4 regions of the uncultured Planococcus sp. genome follow, and region 2 is predicted to be linked to each of the others. Evidence: riboswitches for the same ligand, from Rfam matches in the RefSeq annotation. Region 2 holds a riboswitch; each other region holds the start of a gene.

Region 1 (7,583 bases), on a different contig from region 2:
ACCTGGCCGATCACTTCTCCGTTCTGCAGCAGTTGAAAATCCATATCCCACCAGTTCCCACGGATTTCAAGTCCAGTTCCATCAATTGTATAGCGGGCTTTAAACAAGGAAAACTCCTTTTTGATCGTTAACCGCTCCTGTCCGTTCACTTCAACAAAGAACTTCGGCAGAAAGCTGAAGGTCTTTTTGGTGATGAGTGCGACTTCATCCCTTGCCATATTCAGTATGGAGAAGGTTTTAGGAATCTGCATAAAGCTGCCTTCCACATAATAGACATCCTGCTGTCCCTTATCCTTCACGGTAAACTTGCCGCTTAAACTGAATACCTTTTGTTTGATGTAGAGTTCGTTCATCGTAATCGTCTCCTTTTTTATCAGATTGGAATTTATACAGGATATATCAAGCTTTTCCGCTCCCATTTTACATTTTCTTCATTATGAAGGAAAGTCTTGGAAGAAGCACGGAAGTACCGAGGAAGATTTAAGGGCGGATAAACACCACATGGATAAGAGGTCGACTCGGCATATTTCCCCGGGTTTTGATAAGATGCCAGTGAGGTGAACATTATTTAAGGGCGAGAACCATTGGCCTCGCTGAAGTTTTCAAAAAAAGCCAGACGAATCTAATTTCTCGAAAGGAAGAGAGCTGCATGTTATTAAAAAACGCAAAGCTTTACGGACAAGAAGGAAAATGGGATATCTCAATTCAAGCAGATCAAATCAACTCCATCAAACAAGCAGCAAGCTCGGCTGAAGCAACTGATGAGCAAACCATCGACTTAAAAGGAAAAATCGTGCTGCCGCCTTACGTAGAGCCCCATATCCACCTGGACTACGTGCTGACAGCGGGGACGCCGCGATGGAACCAATCAGGGTCCGTCTTTGAAGGGATAGAAATTTGGTCAGAACGAAAACAACTCGTAACGGAAACAAAAGACGATATTAAAAAAAGAGCGTTGACAGCGATCAAGATGCAGCTGAAACACGGCATTCAGCACGTACGGACGCACGTCGATGTCAGCGATCCTACGTTAAAAGGATTGAAAGCCTTATTGGAAGTAAAAGAAGAAATCAAACCGTGGATGGACCTGCAGATTGTAGCACTTCCTCAAGAAGGCTTGTACACCAAACCCGATGGGGAAGAACTGCTGATCAAAGCATTGGAGATGGGCGCTGATGTCGTCGGCGGCATTCCACATTATGAATTGACACGGGAAGATGGGATCCGCTCAGTGTTTAAGGCGCTTGAACTGGCTGTGAAATACGATAAATTGGTCGATATCCATTGTGATGAGATCGATGATGACCAATCCAGATACCTTGAAGTGCTTGCAGGAGAGGCATTGAAACTGGGCATCGGACATCGTATAACAGCCAGCCACACGACGGCCATGGCTTCCTACAGCAATGCCTATACGTATAAATTATTCCAGGCCTTGAGAAAAGCCAAGATCAACTTTGTCTCGCTGCCAAAAGCCAATCTTCATTTGCAGGGACGCTTCGATGGCCATCCGGCGCGCCGCGGCATCACCCGCGTGAAGGAACTGCTGGCAGATGACATCAATGTCTGTTTCGGCCTCGATTCGATCATGGATCCATGGTATCCGCTCGGTGACGGCAACTTGATGAGTGTCGTCGATACCGGTCTGCATGCCTGCCATATGACGGATTACGCCCATATCGTAAAAGCGCTTGACCTGATCACCATCAATGGCGCCAAAACACTGGCGATCGAAGAAGGCTATGGCATCAAAGAAGGCCATCAAGCCAACCTGATCGTCATCGATTCCGAGTCTGAATACGAAGCAATCCGGACGCAGGCCTCCGTTCTTTACTCGATCCGCAACGGAAAAATCATCGTTGAAACCAAACCTGCTGAAACGACGATGAATATTCCTCTTCTTTCTTGAGCACCCAAGCTTGAAAGAGTAGGAAATCCATTATGAATAGACAAAGAGGGGCCGATTTCCCGGCTCCTCTTTGCTTTTTCATCTCCTACAAGACTAATTTCATTTCCCTTGAACTTGGCTGTTTTGAATACACCCTGCAAAGAACGTCCATACATTTCCAATGATTCATTTACCCGTTATACTAAGAGCAAATATTCCTTAAAGAGAGGTTTGGCCAAAATGGAAATCGAGAATCTGATCAACGTGAAGACTCGGCAGGAATTGAGGGAGTGGTTCGAGAAAAATTCTGCGGCAGAAAATTTCTGTTGGGTGGTCGTCAGCACAAAAGAACAACCTGGAGTCATCCAGTATTTAGATTTAGTGGAAGAAGCCTTATGTTTCGGCTGGATCGACAGCACCAAAAAGAAGCTGTCCGAAACGGAAACGGCTCAACGGCTATCTCCAAGAAAGAAAAACAGCCATTTTACTGAGTTGAATAAAGAGAGAATAAGAAGATTGGAGAAATTAGGGTTGATGACAGAAAGAGGCCGGCGGGTCTTACCCGATATGCGCCCTGAGTCCTTTCTCATCGATGAGGAGATTGAAGCCTGCTTAAAAGAAGACGATCAAGTTTATCGAAACTTCCTGAACTTTCCCGAACTCTATAGGAGAATCCGAATCGATACCATCCAAAGTCATAAAAACAACCTTGAACTTTTCAATAAAAGATTGGAGAAATTCATCGAAAATACAAGGGAAAATAAAATGTACGGCCAGTGGCATGACAATGGCCGCTTACTTGATCATTGAAATCACTGCCAATCGCTCATTTATATAAACATCATAAATAGGCTTAGACAGAACTTTGGATTGTATGTACCAAATGAAAGCGAATTGAGGCGGCTCTACTTTGGGGTGCCTGAACTCATATACTAGAATCAAGAAATCCTGAAAAACAAAAAAACGGGAAGAGAACCTTCTTTCGAAGTTTCGCATCTTCCCGCTTCTAGACTCTTTTATTATCTTATCTATTTAACCTAAAGTCTGCAATGCAATGTTACCGGCTTATATATAATTGCTCCCATCAAGAAACTACTTATAAACAGGCGCTCCATATGGCTCTCTGAGGCCTCTTCAAGCAACTGAACATCTATTTACGGGCCCATGCAGCAATACCTGAGATGTCCTCAGGAGCAGTTCTGCAACACCCTCCGATTATCTGGGCGCCTGCTTCGTGCCAGCGCCGTGTGTTTGAGGTAAACTGATCTGCTGAAGAACCTTTCCCCCATGTCTTGCTTGCCGGATTGTATTCTTCGCCTGAATTCGGATACACGATGACCGGTTTGCTGGTCTGGCTCTTCACCTCGTTGATCAACGATTCAATTATATGGGGCGCTGAACAATTGATGCCGATTGCCGCTGCTTGCTGTTGGCCATCCAACCACTCCGCACATTTGGCGATTTTCTCTCCGTCGCTTATGTGGTGTTCGTCTTTTGCGCTGAAACTGAACCACGCATAGACATCCGGAAATTCCTTCAATACCTTGACGATCGCTTTGGCTTCCGCCAGACACGGGATGGTTTCACACGCTAGAATATCTGCGCCCGCTCCAACCAACACCCGGATCCGTTCTTTATGGAAGGCAATCAATTCCTCTTCGCTCACCGAGTAATCGCCCCGGTATTCAGAACCATCCGATAGGAACGCACCATATGGCCCGACAGAAGCGGCAACGAACGGTTTCGGCCTGTTCGATTGATCCTGCAAATCTGCCCAAAATTCATCACGGGCTTCTGCTGCAAGTGCAACAGACTTAGAGATCAAGTCGATTGCCTCTTCCCCGGTCAACCCTCTTTCTTTGTATCCTTCGATAGTCGCCTGGTAGCTGGCGGTAATTGCGCAATCTGCACCTGCCTGGAAATAATCCAAGTGAACTTTCTTGATCAATTCCGGGTTTTCCATCAAGACTTTTGCCGACCATAAGCGGTCATTTAAATTGCATCCGTAATTCTCAAGCTCGGTGGCCATCGCGCCGTCAAGAATGACCAGTGGGAAGCGGTTCAAAATTTGTTCGATCGGGTTCACGCTAAAACATCCTTTCCAAATCCAAGCTCTTTTCGTGATTTATTAATTGTTCCGGGTGGCTTTGCCTAAAAATTGCTTTGTTCTTTCCATTTTTGCATCATTAAAAAGCTGATCCGCAGTGCCTTCTTCGATGATGACACCGTCTTCCATGAAAATGACACGATCCGAGATTTCACGCGCAAAGTTCAGCTCATGGGTAACGATAAACATCGTTTTTCCTGTGTCTGCCACACTTCTGATTGTCGCCAAAACTTCATCAACCAGCTCTGGGTCCAGAGAAGAAGTCGGTTCATCAAACAATAAAACTTCCGGATTAAGCGCAAGTGCCCGAGCAATGCCCACCCGTTGCTGCTGGCCACCCGATAGTTGCACCGGGTAATGGCTTAGCTTATTCGACAAGCCCACCTTTTCGAGAATTTCCAAGCTCTTCTTTTTCGCTTCGTCTTTCTTCAGTTGCTTGACGCTGGTTAATCCGATCATCACATTTTGCAGCACGGTCAAATTTTTAAACAGATTGTATTGCTGAAAGACCATCCCGGTCGACGTTCTCAAAGCAAAGACATCCGACTTGCTGGCTGATTCAACGTCCACTCGGTTGCCGCCGATTTCCACTATTCCGCTCGTCGGCTTTTCCAGGAAATTGATGCAGCGCAACAGTGTTGACTTGCCTGATCCGCTTGGTCCCAAAATAGAAACAACCTCGCCTTTATTGACACTTATATTGATTCCCTTTAGCACATGGTGGCTGTCGTAATATTTATGTATATTTTCCAATTTAATCATGAGGCAATCCCTCTTTCATATCTGCGTGCCCGCTTCTCGATTTTCACCAGCAATCGCTCTACTATTATGCAAAGGATCCAGTAGACGATGGATACCGCAATGTATACTTCAAAAAATGCCAAACCGCGGGACCCAAGAATTTTGGCTTGCCCCATAATGTCCACGACGCCAATGATGAAAACAAGCGACGTGTCTTTGATCGTGCTGATGAACATATTTCCCAGGTTCGGGATTGCGACTGCCAGCGCCTGCGGGAAAATGATTTGAAGCATCATTTGTGTAGGCTTCATCCCGATTGCTTTTGCAGCTTCAAATTGTCCCCGATCAACCGATTCGATCGCTGACCGGATCGTCTCGGACAAATAAGCACCCAGATTAATGGAAAATGCCAGTAGCGCATATACTTCGGGCGGTATACTGTTGACGTCGGCGGACTGAAGCCAGCCGTATTCAATCTGTAGATAGTAGATGATCTTCGGTATTCCATAAAACACCAAATAGATTTGGACCAGTAAAGGAGTTCCTCTGACAAAAGAGATGTATATCGATGAAACCACACTTAATACCGGAACCTTGTATATTTTGATCAATGCGGTAAAAACCCCGATGAATAAACTCAAAACCAATGAGCCGACAGCTATCCCGATGGTAATCGGTAGCCGTGAAATAATAGCAGGAAAACTTTCGATTAAAAATTGTATATCCAGTAGATTTTCCATTGTCTCTTTCCTTCCACAAACCTATTCAGGGATATATTCTCCGCCAGTCCATTTGATCGACAGATCCGCTAAGGTGCCATCTTCTTTCAGTTCTTTCAGGATGGGATCGATTAAGGATTTTAATTTTTCGCCTTCTTCCCCATTCTTCAACACAATTCCCATGTCATCATTCACCAAAGGCTGCCCTACAATTTCTACCCCTAAATCGTTTTTTTCCAATACCGCATTCATCATAATCGGATCATTCACGTAGGCATCGACACGGCCATTTTGCACGTCCTGCAAAATTTCCGAAGGGTTTCCACTTTCGCTGTATTTCAACTCAATGGGCGTATCTGCTGTTTCGTTGTATTCCTCCAGCAACAGCGTATAGGAATCCCCCGCTAAAGCGCCAACCGCCTTTCCTTCTAAATCCTCTACAGTCTGGATGTCTTCTCTTCCGGTTTTCACCGCAATGACTGTTTCCGCTGCAAAATAGGATTCATCGGTGAACAAGTACTTTTCCTGGCGTTCAGGTGTTTTCGCTACTTGGTCTGCGATTGCCTGAACCTTATTGGATTCGAGTGCAAGAAACATGCTATCCCACGGAACGGCGACAAATTCGAATGTATAACCATCCAATTTTTCATCGATTGCTTTTACCATTTCAACGTCATACCCTGTCAGTTCATTGGTGTCATCCGCAAAAGCGAAAGGCGGATAATCATTTTGCGTTCCTACCACAACCACTTGATCGCCCGTAGAACTTGTCGCTTCTTCCGACGAGCATCCGCTTAATGCCCCGATTACACCCAGTGATAAAAACAGTGAACTCAATACATAATGTTTTCTTTTCATTTTCATGCTCCTTTTTTAGGCAACAAGCCGTAAGTCAATTTGATGGGGAAAGGCAAAAGCCAATTTTTCTTGCTATGTAAGCTGAATGTAAAGACATTACTGCCGGCAAAGGACTAGTTGCTTATCCATACATGGGGTCATCCTTTTTCTTTTGCATATTTCCAAGTCACCGAAAACCTCCTTTTTCTACTTTTCAAGAAAATCATTTTTGCAATCGCCCTTTGGAAACAAAAAAACCTCTTCCAATAGGAAAGAGGTTTCAGCCAAATTCTTATCTCTCAGAATAAAACACTCTGCAGGAATTAGCACCTCTCATAAAAATGATGGTTGCTGGACTTCACAGGGCCTGTCCCTCAGTCTCTCTTGATAAGTTATTTAATTTTTTTTTTCATATTAACGATAGTATTTGACATTGGCTCTCATGTCAAATACATTTTTATTCTATTTCGAATTTACTCAAAATTTTTTTGCACAAAACGGGCGTTTATACCCAACGAATGGAGCTCCATTGCAGATTGTCTCCCAGTTTCTGAATTCCCGTTGAAATAATTTAACGAGTGAAGCGCATAATGGACGATTGACAATCACTCACGTCTTCCATACCATCTAGTAATAATTCACCCTTATTTTTTACACGAACCGGCATTTTAAAACCACCTTACTATCGAGGAAGATCGGAGTGAAAAAATGAACAAAGAAACTATTTATGATGTCGCAATAATTGGTGCTGGAACAATGGGAATGGCTGCCGGCGCTTTTTTGGCACAGCAAAATGTGAAAATTGTTTTGATCGATGCCTTTGATCCTCCGCATATCTATGGCAGCCATCACGGCGATACCCGCTTGATCCGCCATGCTTACGGCGAAGGGAGACAATACGTTACATTAGTGAAACGCGCACAGCAATTGTGAGAAGAGCTGGAGCAGCAAACCGGCTACAAAGTTTTCGAAAAAACCGGTGTCATCGGTTTTGGCCCCAAAGAGTCCCCTTTTCTTCAGGAAACAATTTCTGCTGCACAGAAGCATAACCTTCCGTTAGAGCTAATGAGCGGCATTGAAATTAACGAAAGATGGCCCGGGTTTTCTGTGCCGGATCATTTTGTCGGCTGCTTTGAAAAAGAATCGGGAATCATCTACAGTGAAAATGCCATTCGGGCGTATAAAGAAAAAGCCATTGAGCACGGCGCCCAGCTTGTAACAAATACACCTGTCCATCACATTGATCCCAATGATGAGAACGGGATAAAAATCTCTACCGAGCATACGACAT
Region 2 (7,583 bases):
GGCATGGATCATTTCTTCCTACCATTCATAATCACCTACATTTTTTATTGAGTGTAACATAAAATTGCGCCGCCCTCAAAAGTCTGACGATTCAGACGTCGATAGACCCTGGAAAATAAGCTCCAAACTTGATGATGGCGCTTGAAAAAATTAAAGCTTCTTTTAGCTTTTAAAGAGCCATTCCTGATTTTTGGCGGGATCTGTTGGATGTCAATTACCAAAAGTATGCATAAAGCTGAAGGCGTATTATAATAAAAAGTAAAAAGCATGGGCAGGAGGGGACAATGTGTATGGAGATCCGGTAAAAGAATCTGTTTCCTGGATGCGTGTAATCTTTTTGACGGTGCTTATTGTCCTCATGTCGAGGCATTTCCTGTTTGAGCCGGTAGCCGTTCATGGTGAATCAATGATGCCAACGTTTGAAGACGATGACAAAGTAATGCTGGTTAAGGTTTATACAATAGAAAATTTTGATATGATCGTTTTCACTGCGCCGACTGGAGTGAATTTCATCAAGCGTGTAATCGGTATTCCAGGTGATCGCATTTCCATGAAAGACGATCGGTTATATGTGAACGGCCGGGCTGTAGCTGAGCCTTATTTGGATAAGAACCGTAAATTGGCCGAACAGCAGGGCTTCTCTCGGTTAACCGAGGATTTCCAGGAATTCACTGTGCCTGCCGAATCCTATTATGTATTGGGAGATAACCGTTTAAACAGCATGGATTCAAGGGTTTTAGGGTTTATTTCTGAAGACTCCATCATTGGAGAAGTGAAAATCCGATTATCTCCTCTCGATCATATCGGGATTGTGAAATGATGGAGAATGCTTTATTGCTCCAAAAGCGAAAAAAGACAGCTGCCCGAAAAATGGGAAGCTGTCTTTTTGAGTTAGAAAAGGTTCAATTTTTCAATGCGGTTAATCGCTTCGGTGATACGGATTTCATCAACCAATAATCCGACGCGGACAAATCCTTCTCCGCCAGCACCGAACCCGCTGCCTGCAGCTACTGAAATATCCGCTTTTTCAAGTAGGAAATCAGCGAACTCGACACTGGTAAAGCCTTCTGGAACCGGCAGCCAGGCGAAAAATGAGCCTTGAGGCGCATCGATTTCCCAGCCGATGCGCGAACATTCCTTGACTAGGACATCGCGGCGTTTTTCGTAGAGATCCACTAAGTCATCCACACAGTGCTGATCAGCACTTAAAGCTTCGGCTGCAGCCAACTGGACGGCTGGAAACAGGCCAGCGAATAGATGATCCTGGATCAGGTTCAGGGCTTCGATCATTTTCGAATGTCCGACTGCAAATCCAATGCGCCAGCCGGCCATATTATACGTTTTAGATAAAGTATACATCTCGATGCCGACTTCTTTGGCCCCTTCGGATTGCAGGAAGCTCACCGGTTTCTTTCCTTCGAAACCAACTGCGCCATAAGCGAAATCATGGACGACGGCAATGCCGTTGTCTTTTGCAAAAGCGACAGTTTCATCAAAGAAAGCTTTATTCGCCACTGCGCCTGTTGGGTTGTTCGGGTAGTTCAAGTACATCAGCTTAGCTTGGGAGCGAACAGATTCAGGCACTTCACTATAATCCGGCAAATAGCCATTTTCAGGATTCAGCCGCATCAGCTCGTAGTCGATATCGGCGAGCGGAGCCCCGGACAGGTAATCCGGATAGCCAGGGTCCGGCAGCAGGAGGAGATCCTGTGGATTCAACAAGGCCAGCGGCAATTCGACAAGCCCGATTTTTGTTCCAGCCAGAATGGCTACTTCAAGGTCAGGGTCGATGTCCACGCCGTATTCGCGTTTGTAGAAATCCACTGCAGCCTGTCGCAGATCGGAAATGCCGCGAAAAGGGGAATACTTATGTGTTTTTGGATCAGCCACTGCGGTTTGCAGTGCCTTGATGATATGGTCGGGCGTCGGCTGGTCAGGATTGCCCTGGCCAAGGTTGATGACGTCGCGTCCTTCGGTGATGGCCTTACTCGTTTTAGCAACCAATGAAGCGAAAAATTGTGTAGGCAGGTTTTGCAGGCGATTTGAAAATTCCATATAATTCTCCTTGTTTTCGAAATAATTGCACATCTACCCCAAATCTTATAGAGTTGTAGGTAACTTGTCTAGTGGAGGAGAAACATATGAAAATTGCATGCGTTCAGATGGATATCGCTTTTGGAGAACCGGAACTGAATTATCAGCGGGTCATGGACTATTTGAAGGAAGCGGCCGAAGGTGGAGCGGAAACGATTGTCCTGCCCGAAATGTGGAATACGGGATACGCATTGACAGAGCTTGACACACTTGCAGACAGCACGAACCGGACCGTGGAGTTGCTGAAGAGTTTTGCGAAAGAATACAAGGTCAATATTGTCGGTGGATCTGTTTCGACGAAAAAGAACGGTGGTTTCTATAACACGATGTATGTCGTCGACAAAAACGGAGAGCTTATTTCGGAATATGATAAAGCACATCGCTTTTGCTTGATGGATGAGCATATCCATCTTGAAGAAGGAGATTCACTGGGCACATTCGAATTGGAAAATACCGTTTACGGGGGAGTCATCTGCTACGATATCCGTTTCCCTGAATGGATTCGCGCGCAGGCATTGAATGGCGCAAAACTAATTTTTGTATCAGCTGAATGGCCGGAGGCACGAATTGATCATTGGCGCATCCTGCTGCAGGCGCGAGCGATCGAGAACCAATGCTTTATTGTGGCAGTAAACCGCATCGGCAGCGATCCAAACAACGAGTTCGGGGGAAGCACGATGGCAATTGCTCCATGGGGAGAAGTCCGTCTCGACATGAAGAAAGACGAAGGTGTCGCTTACGTCGATATCGATTTGGATGAAGTGGAAGAAGTCCGGAATCGGATACCGGTTTTTGAAGACCGCCGCGATAAATTGTACGAAAAATTCAAAAAGTAGATTGACACTCGTAATTAATGCCTGTAACATAAAATTTAATCAAATAACGTAAACTTATCAAGAGAGACTGAGGGATAGGCCCTATGACGTCCGGCAACCCCCGATTGGGAAGGTGCCAAATCCAACAGAACATGCAAATGTTCTGGAAGATAAGTCGAGAAACTAAAATTTTCGATGTCTCTTTCTTGATGAAAGAGGCATCTTTTTATTGCCGGGAGGACGCTATGATACAGATCGAGAAATTGACGAAGACCTACACAACTAAGCATGGCACAGTCACCGGAGTAGACAATGTTTCATTGGATATCGGAAAAGGCGAGATTTTCGGAATCGTCGGCTATTCTGGTGCCGGAAAAAGCTCGCTGATCCGATGCATCAACCTGCTGGAACGGCCGACCTCTGGCAGTGTAACGGTAGATGGCAACGATTTAACCCAACTGAACGGAGATCAGCTGAGAAAAGCCCGGTTGAAAATCGGAATGATTTTCCAGCATTTTTATCTGATCAGCCAAAAGACGGTTTACGACAATATCGCTTTTGCGCTTCGGGCAGCAGGAACTCCTGCAAAAAACATTAAAACCCGGGTGGAAGAGCTGCTCGAAATGGTCGGTTTATCCGACAAGCGGGATGTTTATCCGGCACAATTGAGCGGCGGGCAAAAACAGCGCGTCGGCATCGCACGGGCACTTGCCAACAATCCGGCCGTACTGCTGTGCGATGAAGCTACATCCGCCCTTGACCCCAATACGACTTTATCCATTTTGCGTTTACTGAAAGACATCAACCGTAAATTGGATATCACGATTGTCCTCATCACGCATGAAATGAATGTCGTCAAGGAAATCTGTGACCGCATGGCCGTCATGCAAGGGGGACGCGTCATCGAAGAAGGTCAAGTATATGATATTTTTGCAGATCCACAAAAGGAATTGACCAAGGAATTCATATCCAGTGTCGTATCGTTCAATGTACCAGAGCATATTTTAAGCGAATTTACAGGCACGCTGGTGAAAGTACTGTTCAAAGGCGGCGTGGCAGGAGAAGGCGTGATTTCCGATATGCTGCAGAATTACCCGGTAAAAGGGAACTTTTTACACGGAGCGATCGAGTACATTCAGGAACAGCCTCTCGGTATTTTTATCATGGAGTTGAAAGGAACTTCTACTGCGGTTATGGACGCATTGAAGTATATGGAAAGCAGATCAGCAATTGTGGAGGTGATTCCGAATGGGCATTGAATGGGGACGGATTATCGAATTGTGGCCGGAAATACAGACGGCCTTCTTTCAAACATTGACGATGATCGGAATTTCTTTAGCTGTCGCGCTGATTGTTGGGCTGCCACTTGGAATCTTGTTATTCATTACAGACCGCGGGCTGTTTCTTGAAAATCGGCCGGTCAATGCGGTGATCGGCTTTATTGTCAACATCGTGCGTTCCATTCCATTCATCATTCTATTGGTGGCACTCATCCCGTTGACGAAATTGATCACAGGAACGACGATCGGTCCGATTGCGGCCAGTGTATCTTTATCGGTTGCCGCCATTCCATTTTTCGCACGGATTGTGGAAAACTCACTCCGTGAAATTGATAAAGGCGTCATCGAAGCAGCGATTGCAGTGGGTGCAACTCCATGGATGATCATTAAAGACGTTCTTTTGCCTGAAGCGAAAGCGAGCATTATCCAAGGTGTGACATTGACCATCATCAGCTTGGTCGCCTACTCGGCGATGGCTGGCGTGGTAGGTGGCGGAGGCATCGGAGATCTGGCCATCCGTTTCGGCTATTACCGGTACGACAACACCATCATGATCGTCACAGTCGTCATTTTGATTGTGCTGGTCCAATTGATTCAGCAGGCAGGAGATTATACAGCGAAAGCAATCGATAAACGATAAGGGGAGAATGACATGAAGAAATTAGGATTTATTTTAGCGGCGAGTGCATTAGTTCTAGCAGCATGCGGCGGCGGGGAAGAAAGCGACTCTGCAGGAACGACAGAAGAAGCTTCAAAGGAAATTAAATTAGGAGCTACTGCAGGTCCATACAGCGATATGCTGAGCAAGGCGATTGTGCCTGGTTTAGAGGAAAAAGGCTATACAGTGGAACTGGTCGAATTCAGCGATTACATTCAGCCGAACGTGGCACTTGATGGCGGAGATATCGATGCCAATCTGTTCCAGCATACGATTTACCTGGAAAACTTCGAACAAGAGAACGGTATGGACTTGTCTGCATTGATTACAGTGCCGACAGCGCCTATGGGCATCTATTCAAACCAATACGATTCCTTGGAAGCTGTGGAAGATGGAGCGACCATCGCAATTCCAAACGATCCGGTAAACGGGGCACGTGCACTTTTGATGCTTCAGGATGAAGGCTTGGTTGAACTGGATCCGGAAGCGGAAGTTCTGCAGGCTTCGGAAAGAGATGTCGTTACGAATACGAAAAATCTGGAGTTCCAGCCAATTGAAGCGGGCCAGTTGCCTCGTGCAGTGGACGGCTCTGATTTGGCAGCTGTACCTGGAAACTTTGCAATAGCTGCGGAGATGGATCTGCTTGACGCGTTGGCCCTTGAGAACATGCCTGACCAATACCGCAATGTTGTAGCGGTCAATGCTGAAAATGAAGACAGTGAATTGGCTGCTGACTTAGTGGAAATTGTGGAATCTGATGAATTTGAAGCTGTAATTGATGAAGAGTTTGAAGGTTTCGGCAAGCCGGAATGGATGGCTGAATAATATTTCCTAGACAGAAAGCCGCTCCCGAGAAAATCTGGAGCGGCTTTTGTCTATATAAGTTGAGTTTAAGAATTATATATTTAAAAAAGTTTTCACTATCAAATAATGCTTTCAGTAAACTGTCTTGACCATGTGGTGGAAAGGTTCGCCGATGATGGTCCATGGTTCGGAAATGGAATAGCCGAGGCGTTTATAGAGACGGATGGCACCTTCTTTGCCGATGTCGACGTTCAAAGAAAGTTTACCCCCTCCTTGAGAATGAACCAGTTCCTCTGCAAATTCGAATAGCTTGGAGCCGATGCCATGCCCCTGGCAGGCGGGATCGACTGAGACGGTATCGATATACCATTCGTCCAGGTGGGCTTCGGGTTCGATTGTCCGCTCGTGGCCTTCGCTTTTCAGTTGTTCAATCAAATAACGATCCAGGGTTTCAGCTTGATTGCCGTGATAAAGCACCAACGCGCCCGCAATCTCTCCATTCACAATAGCTGTATACGTATAGCGGTGACTGTGGCGAGTATGTTCACCGCGAATCATGTCTTCGACTTTTTTCAGTACAGCTTGCGGCTCTTTCTGCGCTGTCATATGGTCAGCGATTTCGCCGATTGCATTGATGATGAGGGGTGCTATTTTCCCTGCATCTTCTGGTTGCGCTTGTCGGATGCTGATATTCATCATGATCTACTCCTTTTGCTTGCATTAAGTCTGCATTGACTGAAATAATAGTATATCAATGAAAGAGCCCTTTAACACGAAGGAGGCGATACGATGGGAAATACCAAGCATGTCCTGACATACGGAGATGCATTTGTAGATTATATAGCGGCAACTGCCAGCAATGATTCATTCAACCGCCACCTCGGAGGCGCTACAGTGAATGTAGCTGCAGGCGTCAGCCGATTGGGTCTTCCTTCAGGATTCATCACCATCACAGGAGATGACGAAACCTCGGCTTTTGTACGGAACGAGCTGTTGAAGGAAGGGGTGGATTTGACACACGCCATACAGGTACCGGAAAAGCGGGTAAGCGGTGTGTATATTCATCTGACTCCTGAATTCGATCGCATATTCGCGGACTATGTCAATGAAACGCCAGACCTGCAAGTAAGGAGCCATGAACTTCGGAAGGAAGCTTTTGAAAAGGCAAGTATTTTTCATTTCTGCTCCGGTACTCTTTTCCATCCGGAAGCGAGAACCACAACCCGAAGAGCTCTTGAACTGTCAAAAGAGCATGACGTTTTGTGTTCATACGATGTCAATATTCGGCCGTTGCGCTGGGAAAGCGAAGAACATTGCCGTAAAACCGTACTCGATTTTCTCCCATTGGCGGACATCGTCAAGCTGACAACTGCCGAGCTTGCTTTTTTGATGGAAACGGACTCGCTTGAAGAAGGAGTTTCGCGCTTGGCCCGTCATGCGATCCCGCTGGTGTTTGTGACGGATGGTGAAAATGGCACCCATGCGGTTTTTCAAAATCAAATTCATCATATACCGGTTCTCCCCGTGCAGCCGGTGGACACTACAGGCGCGGGTGATGCCTTTATGGCTGGCGTCATCCGCCACGTCCATCTGCGGGGCTTGCCTGAAACAAAGCAGGAAGTCATTGCCTGTGCCGATTTCGGCAATAAGCTAGGAGCGCTTTGTGCGACAAAAGCAGGAGCTTTGACCGCGATGCCGCGTCTAGCGGAAATGGCGACAACCAGTAATCCAGGAGGAGAGATCTTATGACATTGCATAGTTTTCATTTGAAAGCGGATTGGCCAGGCCTCCGCAACGATGTAGGTGATATTGAAGTCGGCGGGCTAAAAACCAGGATTTCGATTCCGCCGGAAATGGAAGGGCCGGGAATCGGCACGAATCCCGATGAAATGCTGCTGGGTGCTGCAGCTACCTGCTATATCATTACGCTCG
Region 3 (7,583 bases), 200 kb from region 2:
GATTTGTCAAGTCCATTAGTCAAAAAATTTTGAAACCTTGTCCTGCTTCAAACGTTATCTTTTAAGGTAGAGGAGGAATTGGCATGTTTATCTGGATGTTGCTATTATTTATTATCTGTTATGTAATCGGCTGTTTTCATGGATCACTTGCAGCTCAGGCTCTATCAGGGGTCAACGTCAAAAAGGAAGGTGTAAAAAATTCCGGGGCTTCCAATGCAGCCATCGTACTGGGATGGAAATATGGTTTGCTTGTCGCTTTCATCGATATTTCTAAAGGCTTTGCTGCTGTTGCAGGCTTACGTCTTTTGCTGGATTCCAGCAGTCTTTCTCCTGAAATGATCTGGACCCTGTTGTTCATCGCAGGTGCCGGCGTAATTTTCGGCCATAACTTTCCGTTCTATATGAATTTCAATGGCGGCAAAGGCACGGCTTCTGTAATTGGCGTCATGCTGGCCCTCGATTGGAAGCTTGGACTGGTCGGACTGCTCTTGCTCATCGGCGTTTCGCTCGCCACCGATTATTTGGTCATTGGCGTACTGGTGCTTTACGCGGTTTATTTTATGATTGCTTTCGGTCCTGCTGTTGGACCATGGCCATTACTCACAGCCTTGGCTTTATTCGCAATGGCGGTATGGAAGCATAGCGAAAACATTATTCGAATAAAGAATGGAAGCGAGAGCAAAGTATCCTCCATCTTTAAGAAGAAGCCTTCAACCCCTATAAAGTAAAGGAGTTTAACTAATTATTGCTTTCATTTGAAAGATTGTGAAATAAATATCATAATTCTTCTTGACATTTTTGTTATTTCACCATAAAGTAGGAATCACGAATCGAATAGCATACATCACTTTCTTATCAAGAGAAACCGAGGGACAGGCCCTGAGACGTTTCGGCAGCAGATTTGTTTAACCGCAAAAACTGTGCCAACTCCTGCAAATGCCATTTGCGCATTTGGAAGATGAGAATTAGATGGTTTCAACAGGAGCCTTCTTTTTTCTTATGGATAAGAAAAAAGGGGGCTCTTTTTTGTCCATTATCTCAGAAGAATGTGAGACACCATCGATTTGATAAGACCCATTACAGCATGAGGAGGTTCAATCACCATGATTCAATTCGAAGGCGTCGCAAAGACTTATCAATCAGGAAAACAGGAAATCCATGCCTTGAACGGCATTGACCTGACCGTCGAAACCGGCGAAATTTATGGAGTCATCGGCTTTAGCGGAGCCGGAAAAAGTTCACTGATCCGCACTGTGAATCTGCTCGAACGTCCTTCTGCAGGACGCGTATTGATTCAAGGAAAAGATATATCCACTTTATCCAGCAAGGAGATCCGCACCATCCGAAAAGATATCGGCATGATTTTCCAGCATTTCAACTTGCTGAATTCAAAAACGGTTTACCATAACGTCGCTATGCCACTCTTGCTTGCCAAGACACCAAAAGCAGATATTGAAAAACAGGTAACCGACCTGCTCGACTTTGTCGGTCTTGCTGACCAGGCGCAAAAATACCCGGATCAGCTGTCAGGCGGACAGAAACAACGGATCGGCATTGCCCGGGCGCTTGCTACTAATCCATCTGTTCTGCTGTGCGACGAAGCAACTTCGGCACTTGATCCGCAAACGACTAAATCGATTTTGGACCTGCTTCGCAAAATCAATAAGGAATACAACATCACCATTCTGCTCATCACTCACGAAATGGGCGTCATCCGGGAAATCTGCGACAAAGTGGCTGTGCTTGAAGCAGGGAAAGTCATCGAGCAGGGCAGCGTCTTCGATATTTTCTCGAATCCGCAGCAACCAACCACTCAACGGTTTGTCCGCTCCGTCATGAACGACGAACTTCCTGATTCGCTGCTGGCACAAATTCAGGATGCTAAAAGCGATAATGCCATCTACCGCCTCCAGTTTACCGGCACTTCCGTCGGCAAACCGTTCATGTCCCGAGTATCACGCGATTTCAAAGTTGATTTGAATGTGCTGTTCGGCAACATCACCGAGCTGCAAGGCGTCCCGTACGGCAACCTGATCGTGGAATTTTCCGGCGAGCCCAGTGAAATCGAATTGGCTTTGTCCTCCATCCGAGAAAGTGAAATCCATGTAGAGGAGGTCAATAATTATGTCAGTTAACTATGAACAGATCATAGAAGCTCTATGGGAAACCATTTACATGACCGGCGCAGCATTCGGCTTTTCCCTTTTGATCGGCTTTCCGCTCGGCATCCTGCTGGTGGTCACCCGCAAAGGCCATTTGCTGGAAAATGAACCGGTCTCCAAAATGTTGAATATCGTCATCAATATTTTCCGCTCGGTTCCGTTCATCATTTTAATGGTTGCCATCATCCCATTGACCCGCCTGATTGTCGGCACGTCCATCGGAACAGCAGCCGCCATCGTTCCACTTGTCTTTTACGCCGGCCCCTATATTGCACGGCTAATTGAAAACTCATTATTGGAAGTTGATAAAGGCGTTATCGAAGCGGCTCAGGCGATGGGTGCCTCGCCGATGCAGATCATTTTCCGCTTCCTGATTCCGGAAGCTTTAAGCTCTTTAGTTCTCGCATTGACGATAGCAGTGGTCGGCCTGATCGGTGCATCCGCCATGGCAGGTGCCATCGGAGGCGGCGGGCTTGGCGACTTGGCCATCACATACGGCTACCAACGCTTTGATACGCTCGTCATGTTCATTACCGTAGCGATTCTTGTAGTGCTGGTGCAGGGTGTTCAATCTCTTGGAAATGTATTGTCAAGAACCGTACGGCGCAACTAAAAAATAAAAACAACATAGAAAAACTGGAGGAATTACTCATGAAAAAACTTACAGCGACAGCATTACTTTCACTATCAGCCTTACTTTTAGCAGCCTGCGGAGACGACAGCAGTTCCGATGGCAACACGAAAGTGACACTTGGCATCAGCGGTTCCGATACAACCATCTGGGATTATATTGGCGATAAAGCCGAAAAAGAAGGCATCGACCTCGAAATCCAAACTTTCTCTGATTATGTGGCACCAAACTTGGCGCTTGCCGAAGGCGAACTCGACTTGAATGCTTTCCAGACCATTTCTTATTTTGATGAATTTGTTACAGAGCACGACATCGATATCGTACCGATCGGTTCCACCGTCATTGCACCGATGGGCTTGTACTCCGATAAATATGAATCCATCGATGAAATTCCCGAAGGTTCACAGATCGCAATGCCGAATGAAGCAACCAATATGGGGCGTGCCCTTCTACTGCTTGATGAAGCCGGACTGATCACCCTTTCTGAAGATGCTGGACTTACTGGCACAGCAGAAGACATCATCGAGAATCCGAAAAACATTGAAATTATGCCGATGGTATCCGGCCATACGCCGCGCGCTATGCCAGATGTTGCCGGTTCGGTCATCAACAACGGCGTTGCAGTGGATGCTGGCTTAAATCCGACTGATGATCCGATTGCCCGTGAAAGCGAAACAGCCAAACCTTACATCAACTTGATTGCCGCAAACGCTGAAGAGGCGGATAACGAAGCCTACCTGAAAATTGTTGAATTGTATCAGGAAGAAGACACTGCTGAATTCATCATCGAACATACAAAAGGCGGTCAAATCCCTACCGTTGTAACAGTTGACGAACTGGTCGATTACCAATAAAACGAACCCAACTTAGGAGGAGTTCCAATGACATTTATCAAGGAAGCAGCACAGTCCATTTCCCAGTCCATCGATTCCGGAAGCGAGACCTATATTGAAACAAGCCAGGCGATCCACGCAAACCCGGAAATCGGCAACCAAGAGATTTTCGCCAGTTCTTTATTGATCAAACGGCTTGAAGACGCTGGGTTTAAGGTCGACAAAAGTGTCGCCGGCCATTATACCGCTTTTTTTGCCACCAAAGAAAGTACACTTCCTGGACCGACAATCGCTTATCTTGCTGAGTATGATGCACTTCCCGGAATTGGACATGCCTGCGGCCATAATATCATTGGAACGACCAGTATTGCTGCGGCCATCGCGTTGGCGGAAACTTTAGACTCAACAGGCGGACGTGTGGTCGTGCTTGGAACTCCTGCAGAAGAAGGAGGGCCGAATGGCAGTGCCAAAGGCAGCTTCGTTAAACATGGGTTGCTTGAGGGCATTGACGCCGCTTTGATGCTTCATCCTTCCGGAAATTCAGCTGTCACCGGGCCTTCTCTTGCTGTCGACCCATTGGAATTTCACTTTTACGGAAAACCAGCACATGCGGCAGGATCTCCTGAAGAAGGCATCAATGCCTTGGATGCCGTTCTGCAGCTTTTCAACAGCATCAATGCCCTGCGCCAGCAATTGCCATCGGATGCACGAGTCCATGGAATCATCACTCATGGAGGCGATGCGCCGAATATCATTCCGGAATACGCTTCTGCCCGTTTCTATATCCGCGGAGACTCATGGAAGAAAACATCCGATACTGCCCGCAAAATTAGGGCTATCGCGGAAGGCGCTGCTCATGCAACTGGCGCGACAGTGAAAATCGAACGCTTCCAGAATGAAGTGCGTGATTTGGTCATCACCCCTGCATTGGATGCCGTTGTCCGCAGCGAACTTGAATCATTGGGTGAAACAGTGGCTGATTCCCGCATCTCCGGCCTCGGTTCTACAGATGCCGGCAATATCAGCTATGAAGTTCCAACTGCCCATGGGTATATCAAAATCGGTCCGGAAAGTCTGGTTGCCCACACTGCCGAATTCCGCGAAGCCGCAAAATCAGCTCACGGCAATGATGCGTTGATCAAAGGCGCCAAAGCCTTGGCCAATACCGGTTACCGCCTGCTGACAGAACCTGAACTTCTGGAACGAGTGAAAGCAGCACATGCTGATGCCGTTAAAGCTAAACAGCAAAATTGATGAAGCGATGCCCTAACCTGGGCATCGCTTTTTTAACTGGAATTTTCATCATTTTCCTGCTTCGTGCTAAAATACTACTATATAAGTTGAACTGATGTGTTTCATAGTCCATAGGCCGCAAGTCGATCAGGAAGTTAGTGAATATCTATGAACTTACACCAAGTTAGTTAGATAATTTCTTAGTGCCGGTGCGGCGTATATAAATTTTGATCCTAAAATTCAACTTATATAGAACAAATTCAAGGGGGATTACATATGTTGGAGACTTTAATCGAACGGCTTGTCCGTTATGCAAAAATCGATACGCAATCTGATGCAAACAGTGAGATTACACCTTCTACAGCCGGACAATGGGACCTGTTGCGTGAATTGGAACAGGAAATGAAGGCTATCGGCCTGACGGATGTCGGCATGGACGATGCGGGGTATCTATTCGGCACATTGCCGGCAAATACCGAACGGAATATCCCGGTAATCGGCTTTCTGGCGCACGTCGATACCGCAACAGACTTCACTGGTAAAAACGTGAACCCAAAGCGCATCAACAATTATAATGGACAGGATATCCCGTTGAACGACAGCATCACGATGACTGTGTCGGATTTTCCTGCCTTGAAAAATTATGCAGGTCATACCTTGATTACCACAGACGGCACAACACTTCTCGGGGCAGACAATAAAGCCGGTATCGCCGAAATCATGACGGCCATGGAATATTTGAATGCACATCCCGAAATCGAACATGGGAAAATTCGTGTTGCGTTTACACCAGATGAAGAAATCGGCCGCGGCCCCCATAAATTCGATGTTGAGCGCTTTGGCGCTGCGTATGCCTATACCATGGACGGTGGCCCTCTTGGCGAATTGCAGTATGAAAGCTTTAACGCAGCCAGCGGCAAATTAACCGTTCAAGGCAAGAGCGTGCATCCAGGATCAGCAAAAGACAAAATGGTCAATGCCCAAACGGTCGCCATTCAATTCCAGGAGGAAATGCCGAAGAGCGAAGTACCTGAACTGACAGAGGGTTATGAAGGCTTCATCCATCTGAATAATTTCAACGGCAATATTGAAACCGCGGAATTGACCTATATCATCCGTGATTTCGATAAAGCGAAATTCGAGGACAAGAAGCGGCATATGCAGGCGGTTGCCGAGAAACTCCAGCAGCAGTACGGCGAACAGGCTGTCATCTTGGAAATCGAAGACCAATACTATAATATGCGCGAAAAGATTGAACCCGTCATGGAAATCGTCGACAATGCAGAGCGTGCGATGAACAGCTTGGGAATAGAACCGAATATCGTTCCCGTGCGCGGCGGTACGGATGGTTCCCAATTATCTTATATGGGAATGCCCACACCGAATATTTTCACAGGCGGCGAAAACTACCACGGAAAATACGAATTCATCTCTGCTGAAAATATGGAAAAAGCCACACAAGTCATTATTGAAATTGTAAAATCCGCCAAGTAAGTTGGCATCGTATACAAAAAGGCGTATTGGACTGGGTCCAATACGCCTGAGCTTGTAGGCAAAAGAATATTGATGTTATTTAAAGAATGAATATATTTCATCCTGTTTATACTGGAACCTGCGCTTCAGGCGGACGCTTTCCACGGGCTCGCGCCGAACTAACTCGGACTGGCGCCCGAGTGGATTTCGGCACTTCGTCGCTTCGCTGCTCCCGCAGGAGTCGCCGCCTGGTGCTCCGGATCCTTGAGTGAAGGTTCTACCAGATTTGTAGAGACTACATTTCCTGATATCGACTAGCAAGCTTCTCTCTTTGATTGAAGCAACACGCTCCCAAACGGGCTGGCCACGAAGACTCCTGTGGGACAGCGAGAGCTGAAGACCCCGCAGGAACGCAGTGACGAGGAGGCTGAAGCTGAGCCCATGGAAAGCGAAGTGGCCGGACCGGTTGGGGATTATGCACCGCTATATATTTTGGTCAGACTTTGTCTACAGTCTGAGGCGTATTGGACTGGGTCCAATACGCCTTTTGATTTAGAGTAAAAAATTTTTGTTTGCAGCGTTTTTCTTGTTGTCCATCCTCTACGGCCCGACTATGCGGCAAAGTGCACCGCTTCGCCGGTCTGCCTTATGCCCGGCAGAACTACACGGGGCGCTTGCGCTTTTCTTTGTCCAGACTCCAGCGCCCAGCTCTTTGGGTCATAAGCCACTCTGGCTATGCGGCTGAAGTAACGCCGCTTCGCCAGTGCGTCTTATGCCCGGCAGAGCTACACGGGCGCTTGCGCTTTTCTTACATAATGCTTCTCCCGTTTTGCGCCAGGGCATAGTGGATGCCGTGCTGCAAAGTTTGGAAACATTGAAATTTCGATAAGTTGATGGCTGAGTCCGTAATGGTCATACTCATTCCCGCTGAGATCCCCACCAGAATGGTTTGTGTACCAATCAGCGATGCAGTTGAGCCTAATTTTTCGATCAGCATTGCGGCATGCTGTGTAAAGTTGGTGTTTATTCCCGTCAAATCCAGTATTAAATACTTGGCTTTGTGTTTTGGCATGTTCTCCAGTGTTTTCACCAACAGCTCTTCCGCGCGGGCTTCATCATAAGTTCCCAACAACGGAACGACGACGATATCTTCAAGGACCGGAATGAGCGGAGATGAGATTTCTTTGATCATTTCATTCAGTTCCTGTGTTTTTTCATCCACTAATCGTTCAAGCTCATTGATCTTTTCCG
Region 4 (7,583 bases), on a different contig from region 2:
CCACTGCCCGGTCCAGTACACGGACATTCGGATTGAATGCCGCCGCTACCGAGAAGTTGGCTTTTTTCCGCAACGGCTTGCCGGAAAATGAAATGCCTTCATTGAGCTTTTTGATCAGCTGGATCAATTCCATGCTCGACACGTCATAGACGCTGGTCGCTCCCGGGAAATCACCGACTTTGGTCGGATCGCCCGTCACGGCGAGTATATCATGGATTCCGAGCGCATCGAGCCCCATCAAATGCGATTGCAGTCCGATCAGGTTTCGGTCGCGGCAGGTGATATGGGCAAGCGCCCGAATATCCTGCTTATGCTTGAGGATCGATCCCATCGCCATATTGCTGATGCGCGGCGATGCCAGTGAATTGTCCGCCATCGTTATGGCGTCCACTCCAGCATCATTCAAAGCGGCAGAGCCCTCCAGGAATTTGGTGGTATCCAAATGGCGCGGTGTATCCAACTCCACGATGATGGTCCGTTCCGTTTTGGCTTTTTCATGGAGCGGCTTAACTTCCAACGCTTCCGCTTCACGGATGACAATCGGTTTCCTTTCGGTGACTTCCTTATGGACGATCGGAGGCAATTGGCCTAGGTGTTTTTTCACCGCTTCAATATGCTTCGGCGTCGTGCCGCAGCAGCCGCCGATCAATCGGACACCTTCTTCCCTCAATAACAAAGCAGCCCGTCCGAAATAATCCGCTTCCGATTCATAGACGATCCGTCCATCTTCCACATCCAGCAGGCTGGCATTCGGATAAGCAGACAGAAACGCTTTTTCAGGCAAGGTGACTTCATCAAAAGCCTGAATGGTATGGTGCGGCCCAAGACGGCAGTTGACGCCGACAATATCGGCTCCAAGCGCCTCCAGTTGATGCAGCGCGTCATTCAAAGACATACCGTTTTGCAGAATCCCCGGGTCGTGCATGGAAACTTGGGCAATCAGTGGTGTATCAGTGATTCCTTTCAGGTGCTTGACCGTTTCCGCGAGTTCTTCGAAATCGTAATAAGTTTCCAGCAATAGGCCATCAGGATTTCCGGCAAGCAAATGGCTGGCCTGTTGATCGACCATCGCAATGATTTCCTGCAATGTGGCATCGCTTTTGCGGATTCCACGGATGCCTCCGATAGTCCCGAATACAAATTGGCCACCGGGCGCTGCCGCACGTTTGGCGATGTCGATTGCGGCTCTATTGATATCCGCGACCTGTTCTTCCAGACCGTAGCGCGCAAGCTTGGCTGCGTTCGCTCCGTACGTATTGGTCTGGATGATATCCGCTCCGGCTTTAATGTAATCCAGGTGGATCTTCTCAATCACTTCCGGCCGCTGCAAATTCAGTTCCTCGTTGCAATACTCGATGCCGTACGAATACAGCAAGGTTCCCATGGCCCCATCTGCCGTCAAAATCCTGGTCTTCAACTCGTCTAATAAACCCATCCTCTTCAACCTCCCATATATACAAAAAAAGCCTTCATGAAAAAGAAGGCTTTACGATATCAAACTCGTTCCTTTTCATCTGCCAGACAATGACTTGCCTGCTGGATTTAGCACCTGACCTTTCGGCTGGTTGCTGAAGTTTCATAGGGCCAGTCCCTCAACTTCTCTTGATAAGAATTCACTATTCTGTTTTAAGTATTCTAAATATGGTACCTGTATCTGATGGGCAGGTCAAGGCGATCTGTCAAAAAACAATGAAATTTCTGTGATTTTTTTCACAATCCCTAAATAAAACGAAAAAAACAGCTCCCTGTACCATTTTCTCCTAAAAAAAGGCTTCGAAATTCCGGGCTAGGATCTGTATAAAGAAGGGGAATTTCCGTGTTCTTCGCATTGATCTAGAATATGTTTGCATTTTCATTTCGGATTCCTCACTCACGGTTTCAAGTATTGAACTGAAAATCATGCGCCTGAAATTTATACCAGGCGAACGTTCCTTCTTCCAACTCCCAGCTGATCTCCATGTCCACCGGCACCTTCAATCCATCCACCTGTTTGTGCTCGTTGATGCTCCCTGTGCATAGCAGCGGACGCGCATCTTCTCCACTTTCTTTATAGCGCCAGGCCTCCACTTTCAGCAGCTCGTAATGCTCATCAAAGAAGTAAGTCGCGGAACCGGTCAGAACGCCATAATTCATGGTCGCCGTTGCGGAATATGCATCCACTTCCTGCCAGGAAATGAACAGACTGAGCGCCGCCGACGGATACCAGGCCAGCTCCATCAAGTAGCGCTGCAGAGCCGACTCATTCGTCTTTTCATTGTCGTCTGATCTGGAAATCGGCAGAATGCCGGCAAGTTTGATGCGCATATCCGCCTTGCCTTCCTGAAAGCTGTCTTTACCCGTCACCGTCAGGCCTTTCCTCATTTTCATCTTCACTGACCAATGAAAAGCAGGCGGATCCGTGAAGCTGATTTGTTCCGCTTCGGAAGCGGTCCACGTTTTCTGTTCGGGTTTCAATTTCATCATTCCCGATTGTTTGAGCTTCACGGAATCGATTTTTTCATGGCCGACCGCCCCAATTGCTTTAAGCCAATTCTGGACAGGCGATGGAAGTGATCCAGTCATTTCCGCTGTAAGTATGTTCCGAGCCGCAAAGCCGGATTCTATTTTCTGTGTTCCTTTTCCCTCCATTACGACCACCCCTTTACTCACTATACCTTTTATCTTAATAAATAAAGCGCAATGATGATAAATTATGGACAAAGAAATTTCAGTCATGTTAAAGCAAAAAACCAGTCAGGAAGAATTCTTCCTGACTGGTTTTCAATTCGAATGCAGCAGCCGAACTTCGGAATTCATGAAGTTCATTCAAATCAAAAAAGGCTCTGCAATTCCTTTACTGGCAGCAAATCAGGCTGGCCATTATAGCTGACGAATTCGATTTCCCCGATGCGCATTCCTGCATTGTATTCTCCGATGATGGTATCCAGCAGAATAAAAGAAGCGGAGATGAATTCATCTTCATTTTCTTCGGTAAAGCCTTTTATGTACAGGATCAAGTTGACTTCATCGCTATTGCTTTCTTTTTCAAATGTGCAGAAGATATCATCCCATGCCAATTCAATATCGCCATATTCAATGGAAACCTCTTCGTCCTGCTTTTGCCGAAAGGCGATGATGGCAAAAGAATCGAGCTCAGGTGCCTGGCCGACCAACTCGATGACATCGTCAAAAGCCTCCACCATGCCATCCGCACTGATGATGAATTCCCGCTTCCCATCCACCAGAATCTCACTGAGTTCAAATGCCAGATGCCGGTTAACCTTCTGCAACTTCTTTTCCAATTGGCTGAAAAGTTTCCCTCGGCCAGAATCGTCCAATTCAAAGAATGCTTCTTTATTGTCTGCAAACCATTCCCAGAAAGCTGCTACCTTATTTTTTCTCTTCGGCAACCAATTCATTCCGCTATCCCCTTTGCATCCAGCAATTATATTATTTCTATCATAATCATAATTATCGAAAAATGATAGTTCTTTTTATCCACAAAAACCTACTTTTCGCTTCTTCCCGCTGTTTCGTATAGGCTGAATTTCACCATGGAGACTATGCCTAATGCAGGACCGATACTCAGCAAAATAAACACCCATTCCCACCCGATCAAGCTTTGCACAACAGGAATCAAGTTGATCGAAAAAATTGTGACCAAAAATCCGATGCACATCTGAAACGTCAAAGCTGTCCCCAGGTAAGGAGCCTCCGCAAATTCCGTCACCGCTGCTGAAAACTGGGCTGAATCGGAAATCACAAACATTCCCCAAATGACTGCCACGAGAAGCGTCAACCAGAAGGACTGCCCGAACGTAAAGCCGATAATGATGGAACAGCCGCCACTGACCAGCAGAGAAAGAATGGTCAGCCGCGACCTTCCTAAGCTGTCTGCGGCCATCCCTCCCAAAACACAGCCGACTGCTCCGGCAATTCCAATGGACACAAACGAGGCTAAAGAAATAATTTCCGGACTGATCTGGGAAGAGCTGCTGGCGAAACTGGCCGCAAGAAATACAGGGAGCCATGTCCACATCGCATACAATTCCCACATATGGCCGAAATACCCGTAATTCGCCAGCATAACCGGTTTATTGTGCAGCACTTGTTTTATTAGTTTAAAAGAAAAAATTGTCTTTTGTGATGAAGTTGGTGCGCCTTTCACCACCCAGTTCATAATGCCTGCTGCAGCCAATGCCAACAAGGAGCTGATAATGATAACCAACTTCCAGTCCACAGAGGAAAAAAGGAGACTGATGAAATGGGGCAAGGATGAGCCCAAAGTCAGCGCCGCAATCAAAATCCCAAGCGCCAACCCTCTTTTTGAGGGGAACCATTGAGAAAGTAATTTGACTGCTGTCGGATAAACCCCAGCAAGGGTCACTCCGGTCATGATCCTCAAGGCAATTCCGATCATGGCACTGTCTGCAACGATCAACAGGCCATTGATCAGTGCACCCGCCAATGCGGAAAGCGCAAACACTCTCCGGGCATTAAAGCGATCTGCTATACCGAAGGAAACACTGATCAATGTACCGATGATAAAGCCGGCCGGAACAGATGCCGATAACCACGCCTCTGTCAGTACGGTGAGATTCCAAAGCTCCCTCAACTCCGCCCCAGTGACGCTCGCACTGAACCATAGACTCAATGCGAAAAGTTCTGCTATGGCAATCCACATTAAAGCCGTCCATTTCCCCTTGCCCATCATCATTCTCCTTCCGCGAAATAAAACATTCCTTCTTTTCTCCTAATCATAGAATAGTAAAAGAAAATATGATAGCTGTTAAAGAAAACGGCATCCCCCTACTTAAATCGCCTCCTACAAAAAAAGCCTTTCATCAGTTGAATGTTCTGATGAAAGGCTTGGAAATTATGATTTTCGCTCTATTGTATGCTATACCGACTAGACCTCAGCTTTTAGCTATCGCCTCTTTTGTAATCGATTCTCCTATTTCCAAAGTCGGCACATCGATGTTCACCGTATCTGGGTATTTGATGCCTGCTCCGGTATTCAACGCGACGACCGTTTCACCGTCTTTGATCCAGCCCTGTTTACGCAACTCACGGATTGCCACAAAGACCGCTGCACCTTCCGGACAAATGAAAGACCCTTCCAGGCGAGCAATTTTTGCCTGTTCGGCAAGCATGGCTTGATCATCTACTGCAATGGCACAGCCTGCGGTCTTATAGATGGCATCCAATACCAGAAAATCGCCCAGCGCTTTTGGCACGTTGATTCCAAAAGCCTGCGTGCTGGAATTTGTCCAGAATTCGGACTCGTTCTTCTTTTCTTCCCAGGCTTTCACAATCGGCGCACAACCTGTTGCTTGAACGGCTACAAGGCGCGGCAAATCACCTTTGGTCCATCCTAGTTTCTTAAGTTCATTGAGTGCTTTATAGATGCCGATCAAGCCGACACCACCCCCTGTCGGATAAAGGATGACGTCCGGCATTTCCCAGTCCATCTGCTCAGCGATTTCCAATCCCATCGTTTTTTTGCCTTCAATCCGGTAAGGCTCTTTTAAAGTCGAGGCATCGTATAGGCCAAAATCCTTTACAGCCTGCCCGACGATTTTCCCGGCATCGCTGATCAAGCCGTTAACCAGATAGAGATTAGCACCCGACAATGCCACTTCATTGCGGGTGATTTTCGGTGCATCCTGCGGCATGACGATGGTCGATCGGATGCCAGCTTTCGCGCCGTAAAGCGCCCAGGCAGCACCCGCGTTGCCGTTTGTCGGCATCGCGAACTCCTTGACGCCGACTTCTTTAGCTTTCGAAATCCCCACTGCCGCTCCCCTGGCTTTGAATGTGCCGGTTGGAATCAGCCCTTCGTCTTTCATATAGAGGTTTTCTACGTCCATATCCTTGCCAAGGGTCGGCATCGCGATCAAAGGCGTCATGCCTTCGCCTTGCGATACTACATTCGCTTCGTCTTCGACTGGCAGCATTTCATGATATCTCCATAAGGTAGGTTGCCTTTTCAATAACTCTTCCGGATTCAAAGCGGCTTTCAATTCATCCCAATGGTAATCCACCAGTAACGGTGAACCGCATGTACATAATTGATGCTGCTGTTCTGTATCGTATGTAGCCTCGCATTTCGGGCAGTAAAGATGGGAAACATAACTGTATTTCAAATTGAGCACTCCTCTCCCTTTGATTTTCCTGACAACAATAGCCCGGAAATCACCCCCGGGCTATTGAATGGATCTTATTTGATTTCAGCTATGGAAATTGAGGCCTGATGTGACCGGCGCCACATAACCGGCACGGATGACGAAATCACCAAAATGTTCGTTTTCCTCGCGCTCTTTGGCGAATTGGAAGAAAATCGGCTTGAGTGTCGCTAAAATTTCTTCTTCTCCGATATTCTCGCGGTACATCTTGTTCAGGCGGTCGCCTGCAAAGCCCGCACCCAAATACATATTGTATTTGCCGGGCGCTTTGCCGATAAAACCGATTTCCCCAAGTGCAGGGCGTGAGCAGCTATTCGGGCAGCCCGACATGCGGATGATGATTTCTTCATCACGCAGACCAGCTTCGTCCAGCGTATCTTCGATCTTGCTGATCAGCACCGGCAAGTACCGCTCGGCTTCAGCCATTGCCAAACCACAAGTCGGCAAAGCCACACACGCCATCGAGTTCTGGCGCAGCGCTGAATTTTCTTTGCCGTCGGTCAAGCCGTATTTCTCAACCAAGGCATCGATTTTCTCTTTATTTGTTGCCGTAACATTGCTGATGATCAAGTTCTGGTTGGCAGTCAGGCGGAATTCCCCCGTGTGGACATGGGCAATTTCGCGAAGTCCTGTCATCAATGGGTAGCCATCAAAATCTTTGACGCGGCCGTTCTCGATGAATAACGTCAAATGCCATTTCCCATCGCTTTCAATCCAGCCATACCGGTCGCCGTTTCGGTCGAATTGGAACGGTCGCTCTTGTTCAATCTCCCAGCCTAAGCGCGTGTTCAGTTCATTTCTGATCCAATCAAGGCCCAGTCTGTCGACAGTGTATTTGAAACGGGCATTTTTCCGGTCCGTCCGGTTGCCGTAGTCACGCTGAATCGTAAGAATTTTTTCACCGACTTCATTGACTTTGTCCGGCGGGCAGAAGCCAATGACACGCGCCAATTGCGGATACGTGGCGGTATCACCATGCGTCATACCCATTCCGCCTCCGACTGTCACGTTGAAGCCCTGCAGCTTGCCGTCTTTCAAGATGGCGATAAATCCGAGATCCTGCGAATAGATATCGACATCATTGGCAGGTGGAATCGCAAAACCGATCTTGAATTTCCTAGGCAAATAATAGCGCCCGTACATCGGCTCCACTTCTTCTGCTTCATTGCTGTCGACAACTTTTTCTTCGTCCAGCCAAATTTCATGATAAGCTCTTGTTTTCGGCAGCAGGTGTTCACTTAATTCACGGGAAATGTCATAAACTTCTCCGTGCACATCCGACTGATATGGATTGGATGTCGACATGACATTCCGGTTGACGTCGCCGCACGCGGCGATTGTGTCCATCAAGGCATTGTTCATTTCCTGGATCGTGCTCTTCATATTCCATTTCAGGATGCCATGCATTTGGAAGGTTTG

What was found. Region 2 has a riboswitch for S-adenosylmethionine ahead of Q0785_RS00165 (methionine ABC transporter ATP-binding protein). Riboswitches for the same ligand answer to the same signal wherever they lie in the genome.
Region 1: another riboswitch for S-adenosylmethionine. It lies ahead of Q0785_RS15090 (transporter substrate-binding domain-containing protein); the one in region 2 lies ahead of Q0785_RS00165 (methionine ABC transporter ATP-binding protein).
Region 3: another riboswitch for S-adenosylmethionine. It lies ahead of Q0785_RS01165 (methionine ABC transporter ATP-binding protein); the one in region 2 lies ahead of Q0785_RS00165 (methionine ABC transporter ATP-binding protein).
Region 4: another riboswitch for S-adenosylmethionine. It lies ahead of Q0785_RS02585 (bifunctional homocysteine S-methyltransferase/methylenetetrahydrofolate reductase); the one in region 2 lies ahead of Q0785_RS00165 (methionine ABC transporter ATP-binding protein).

The regions. Positions count from the first base shown of each region.
Region 1 is NZ_CANMXD010000010.1:129,098-136,680, forward strand. Features, by position in the region: gene Q0785_RS15060 (LURP-one-related family protein) at 1-353, opposite strand, end outside; gene codA (cytosine deaminase) at 650-1,909, shown strand; gene Q0785_RS15070 (YdeI/OmpD-associated family protein) at 2,129-2,698, shown strand; gene mmuM (homocysteine S-methyltransferase) at 3,039-3,974, opposite strand; gene Q0785_RS15080 (amino acid ABC transporter ATP-binding protein) at 4,017-4,757, opposite strand; gene Q0785_RS15085 (amino acid ABC transporter permease) at 4,754-5,476, opposite strand; gene Q0785_RS15090 (transporter substrate-binding domain-containing protein) at 5,498-6,313, opposite strand; SAM riboswitch class I at 6,582-6,686, opposite strand; partial or broken gene solA (N-methyl-L-tryptophan oxidase) at 7,001-7,583, shown strand, end outside.
Region 2 is NZ_CANMXD010000001.1:24,038-31,620, forward strand. Features, by position in the region: gene Q0785_RS00145 (SEC-C metal-binding domain-containing protein) at 1-25, opposite strand, end outside; gene lepB (signal peptidase I) at 287-820, shown strand; gene Q0785_RS00155 (pyridoxal phosphate-dependent aminotransferase) at 892-2,055, opposite strand; gene Q0785_RS00160 (carbon-nitrogen family hydrolase) at 2,142-2,930, shown strand; SAM riboswitch class I at 2,982-3,086, shown strand; gene Q0785_RS00165 (methionine ABC transporter ATP-binding protein) at 3,155-4,168, shown strand; gene Q0785_RS00170 (methionine ABC transporter permease) at 4,158-4,829, shown strand; gene Q0785_RS00175 (MetQ/NlpA family ABC transporter substrate-binding protein) at 4,842-5,672, shown strand; gene Q0785_RS00180 (GNAT family N-acetyltransferase) at 5,784-6,347, opposite strand; gene Q0785_RS00185 (carbohydrate kinase) at 6,441-7,400, shown strand; gene Q0785_RS00190 (OsmC family protein) at 7,397-7,583, shown strand, end outside.
Region 3 is NZ_CANMXD010000001.1:219,986-227,568, reverse strand. Features, by position in the region: gene Q0785_RS01170 (glycerol-3-phosphate acyltransferase) at 84-728, shown strand; SAM riboswitch class I at 850-965, shown strand; gene Q0785_RS01165 (methionine ABC transporter ATP-binding protein) at 1,104-2,135, shown strand; gene Q0785_RS01160 (methionine ABC transporter permease) at 2,125-2,775, shown strand; gene Q0785_RS01155 (MetQ/NlpA family ABC transporter substrate-binding protein) at 2,814-3,647, shown strand; gene Q0785_RS01150 (M20 family metallopeptidase) at 3,675-4,880, shown strand; gene pepT (peptidase T) at 5,136-6,353, shown strand; gene Q0785_RS01140 (STAS domain-containing protein) at 7,141-7,583, opposite strand, start outside.
Region 4 is NZ_CANMXD010000002.1:33,933-41,515, reverse strand. Features, by position in the region: gene Q0785_RS02585 (bifunctional homocysteine S-methyltransferase/methylenetetrahydrofolate reductase) at 1-1,435, opposite strand, end outside; SAM riboswitch class I at 1,508-1,612, opposite strand; gene Q0785_RS02580 (DUF6544 family protein) at 1,879-2,628, opposite strand; gene Q0785_RS02575 (hypothetical protein) at 2,811-3,398, opposite strand; gene Q0785_RS02570 (MFS transporter) at 3,488-4,690, opposite strand; gene Q0785_RS02565 (threonine synthase) at 4,896-6,125, opposite strand; gene cysI (assimilatory sulfite reductase (NADPH) hemoprotein subunit) at 6,210-7,583, opposite strand, start outside.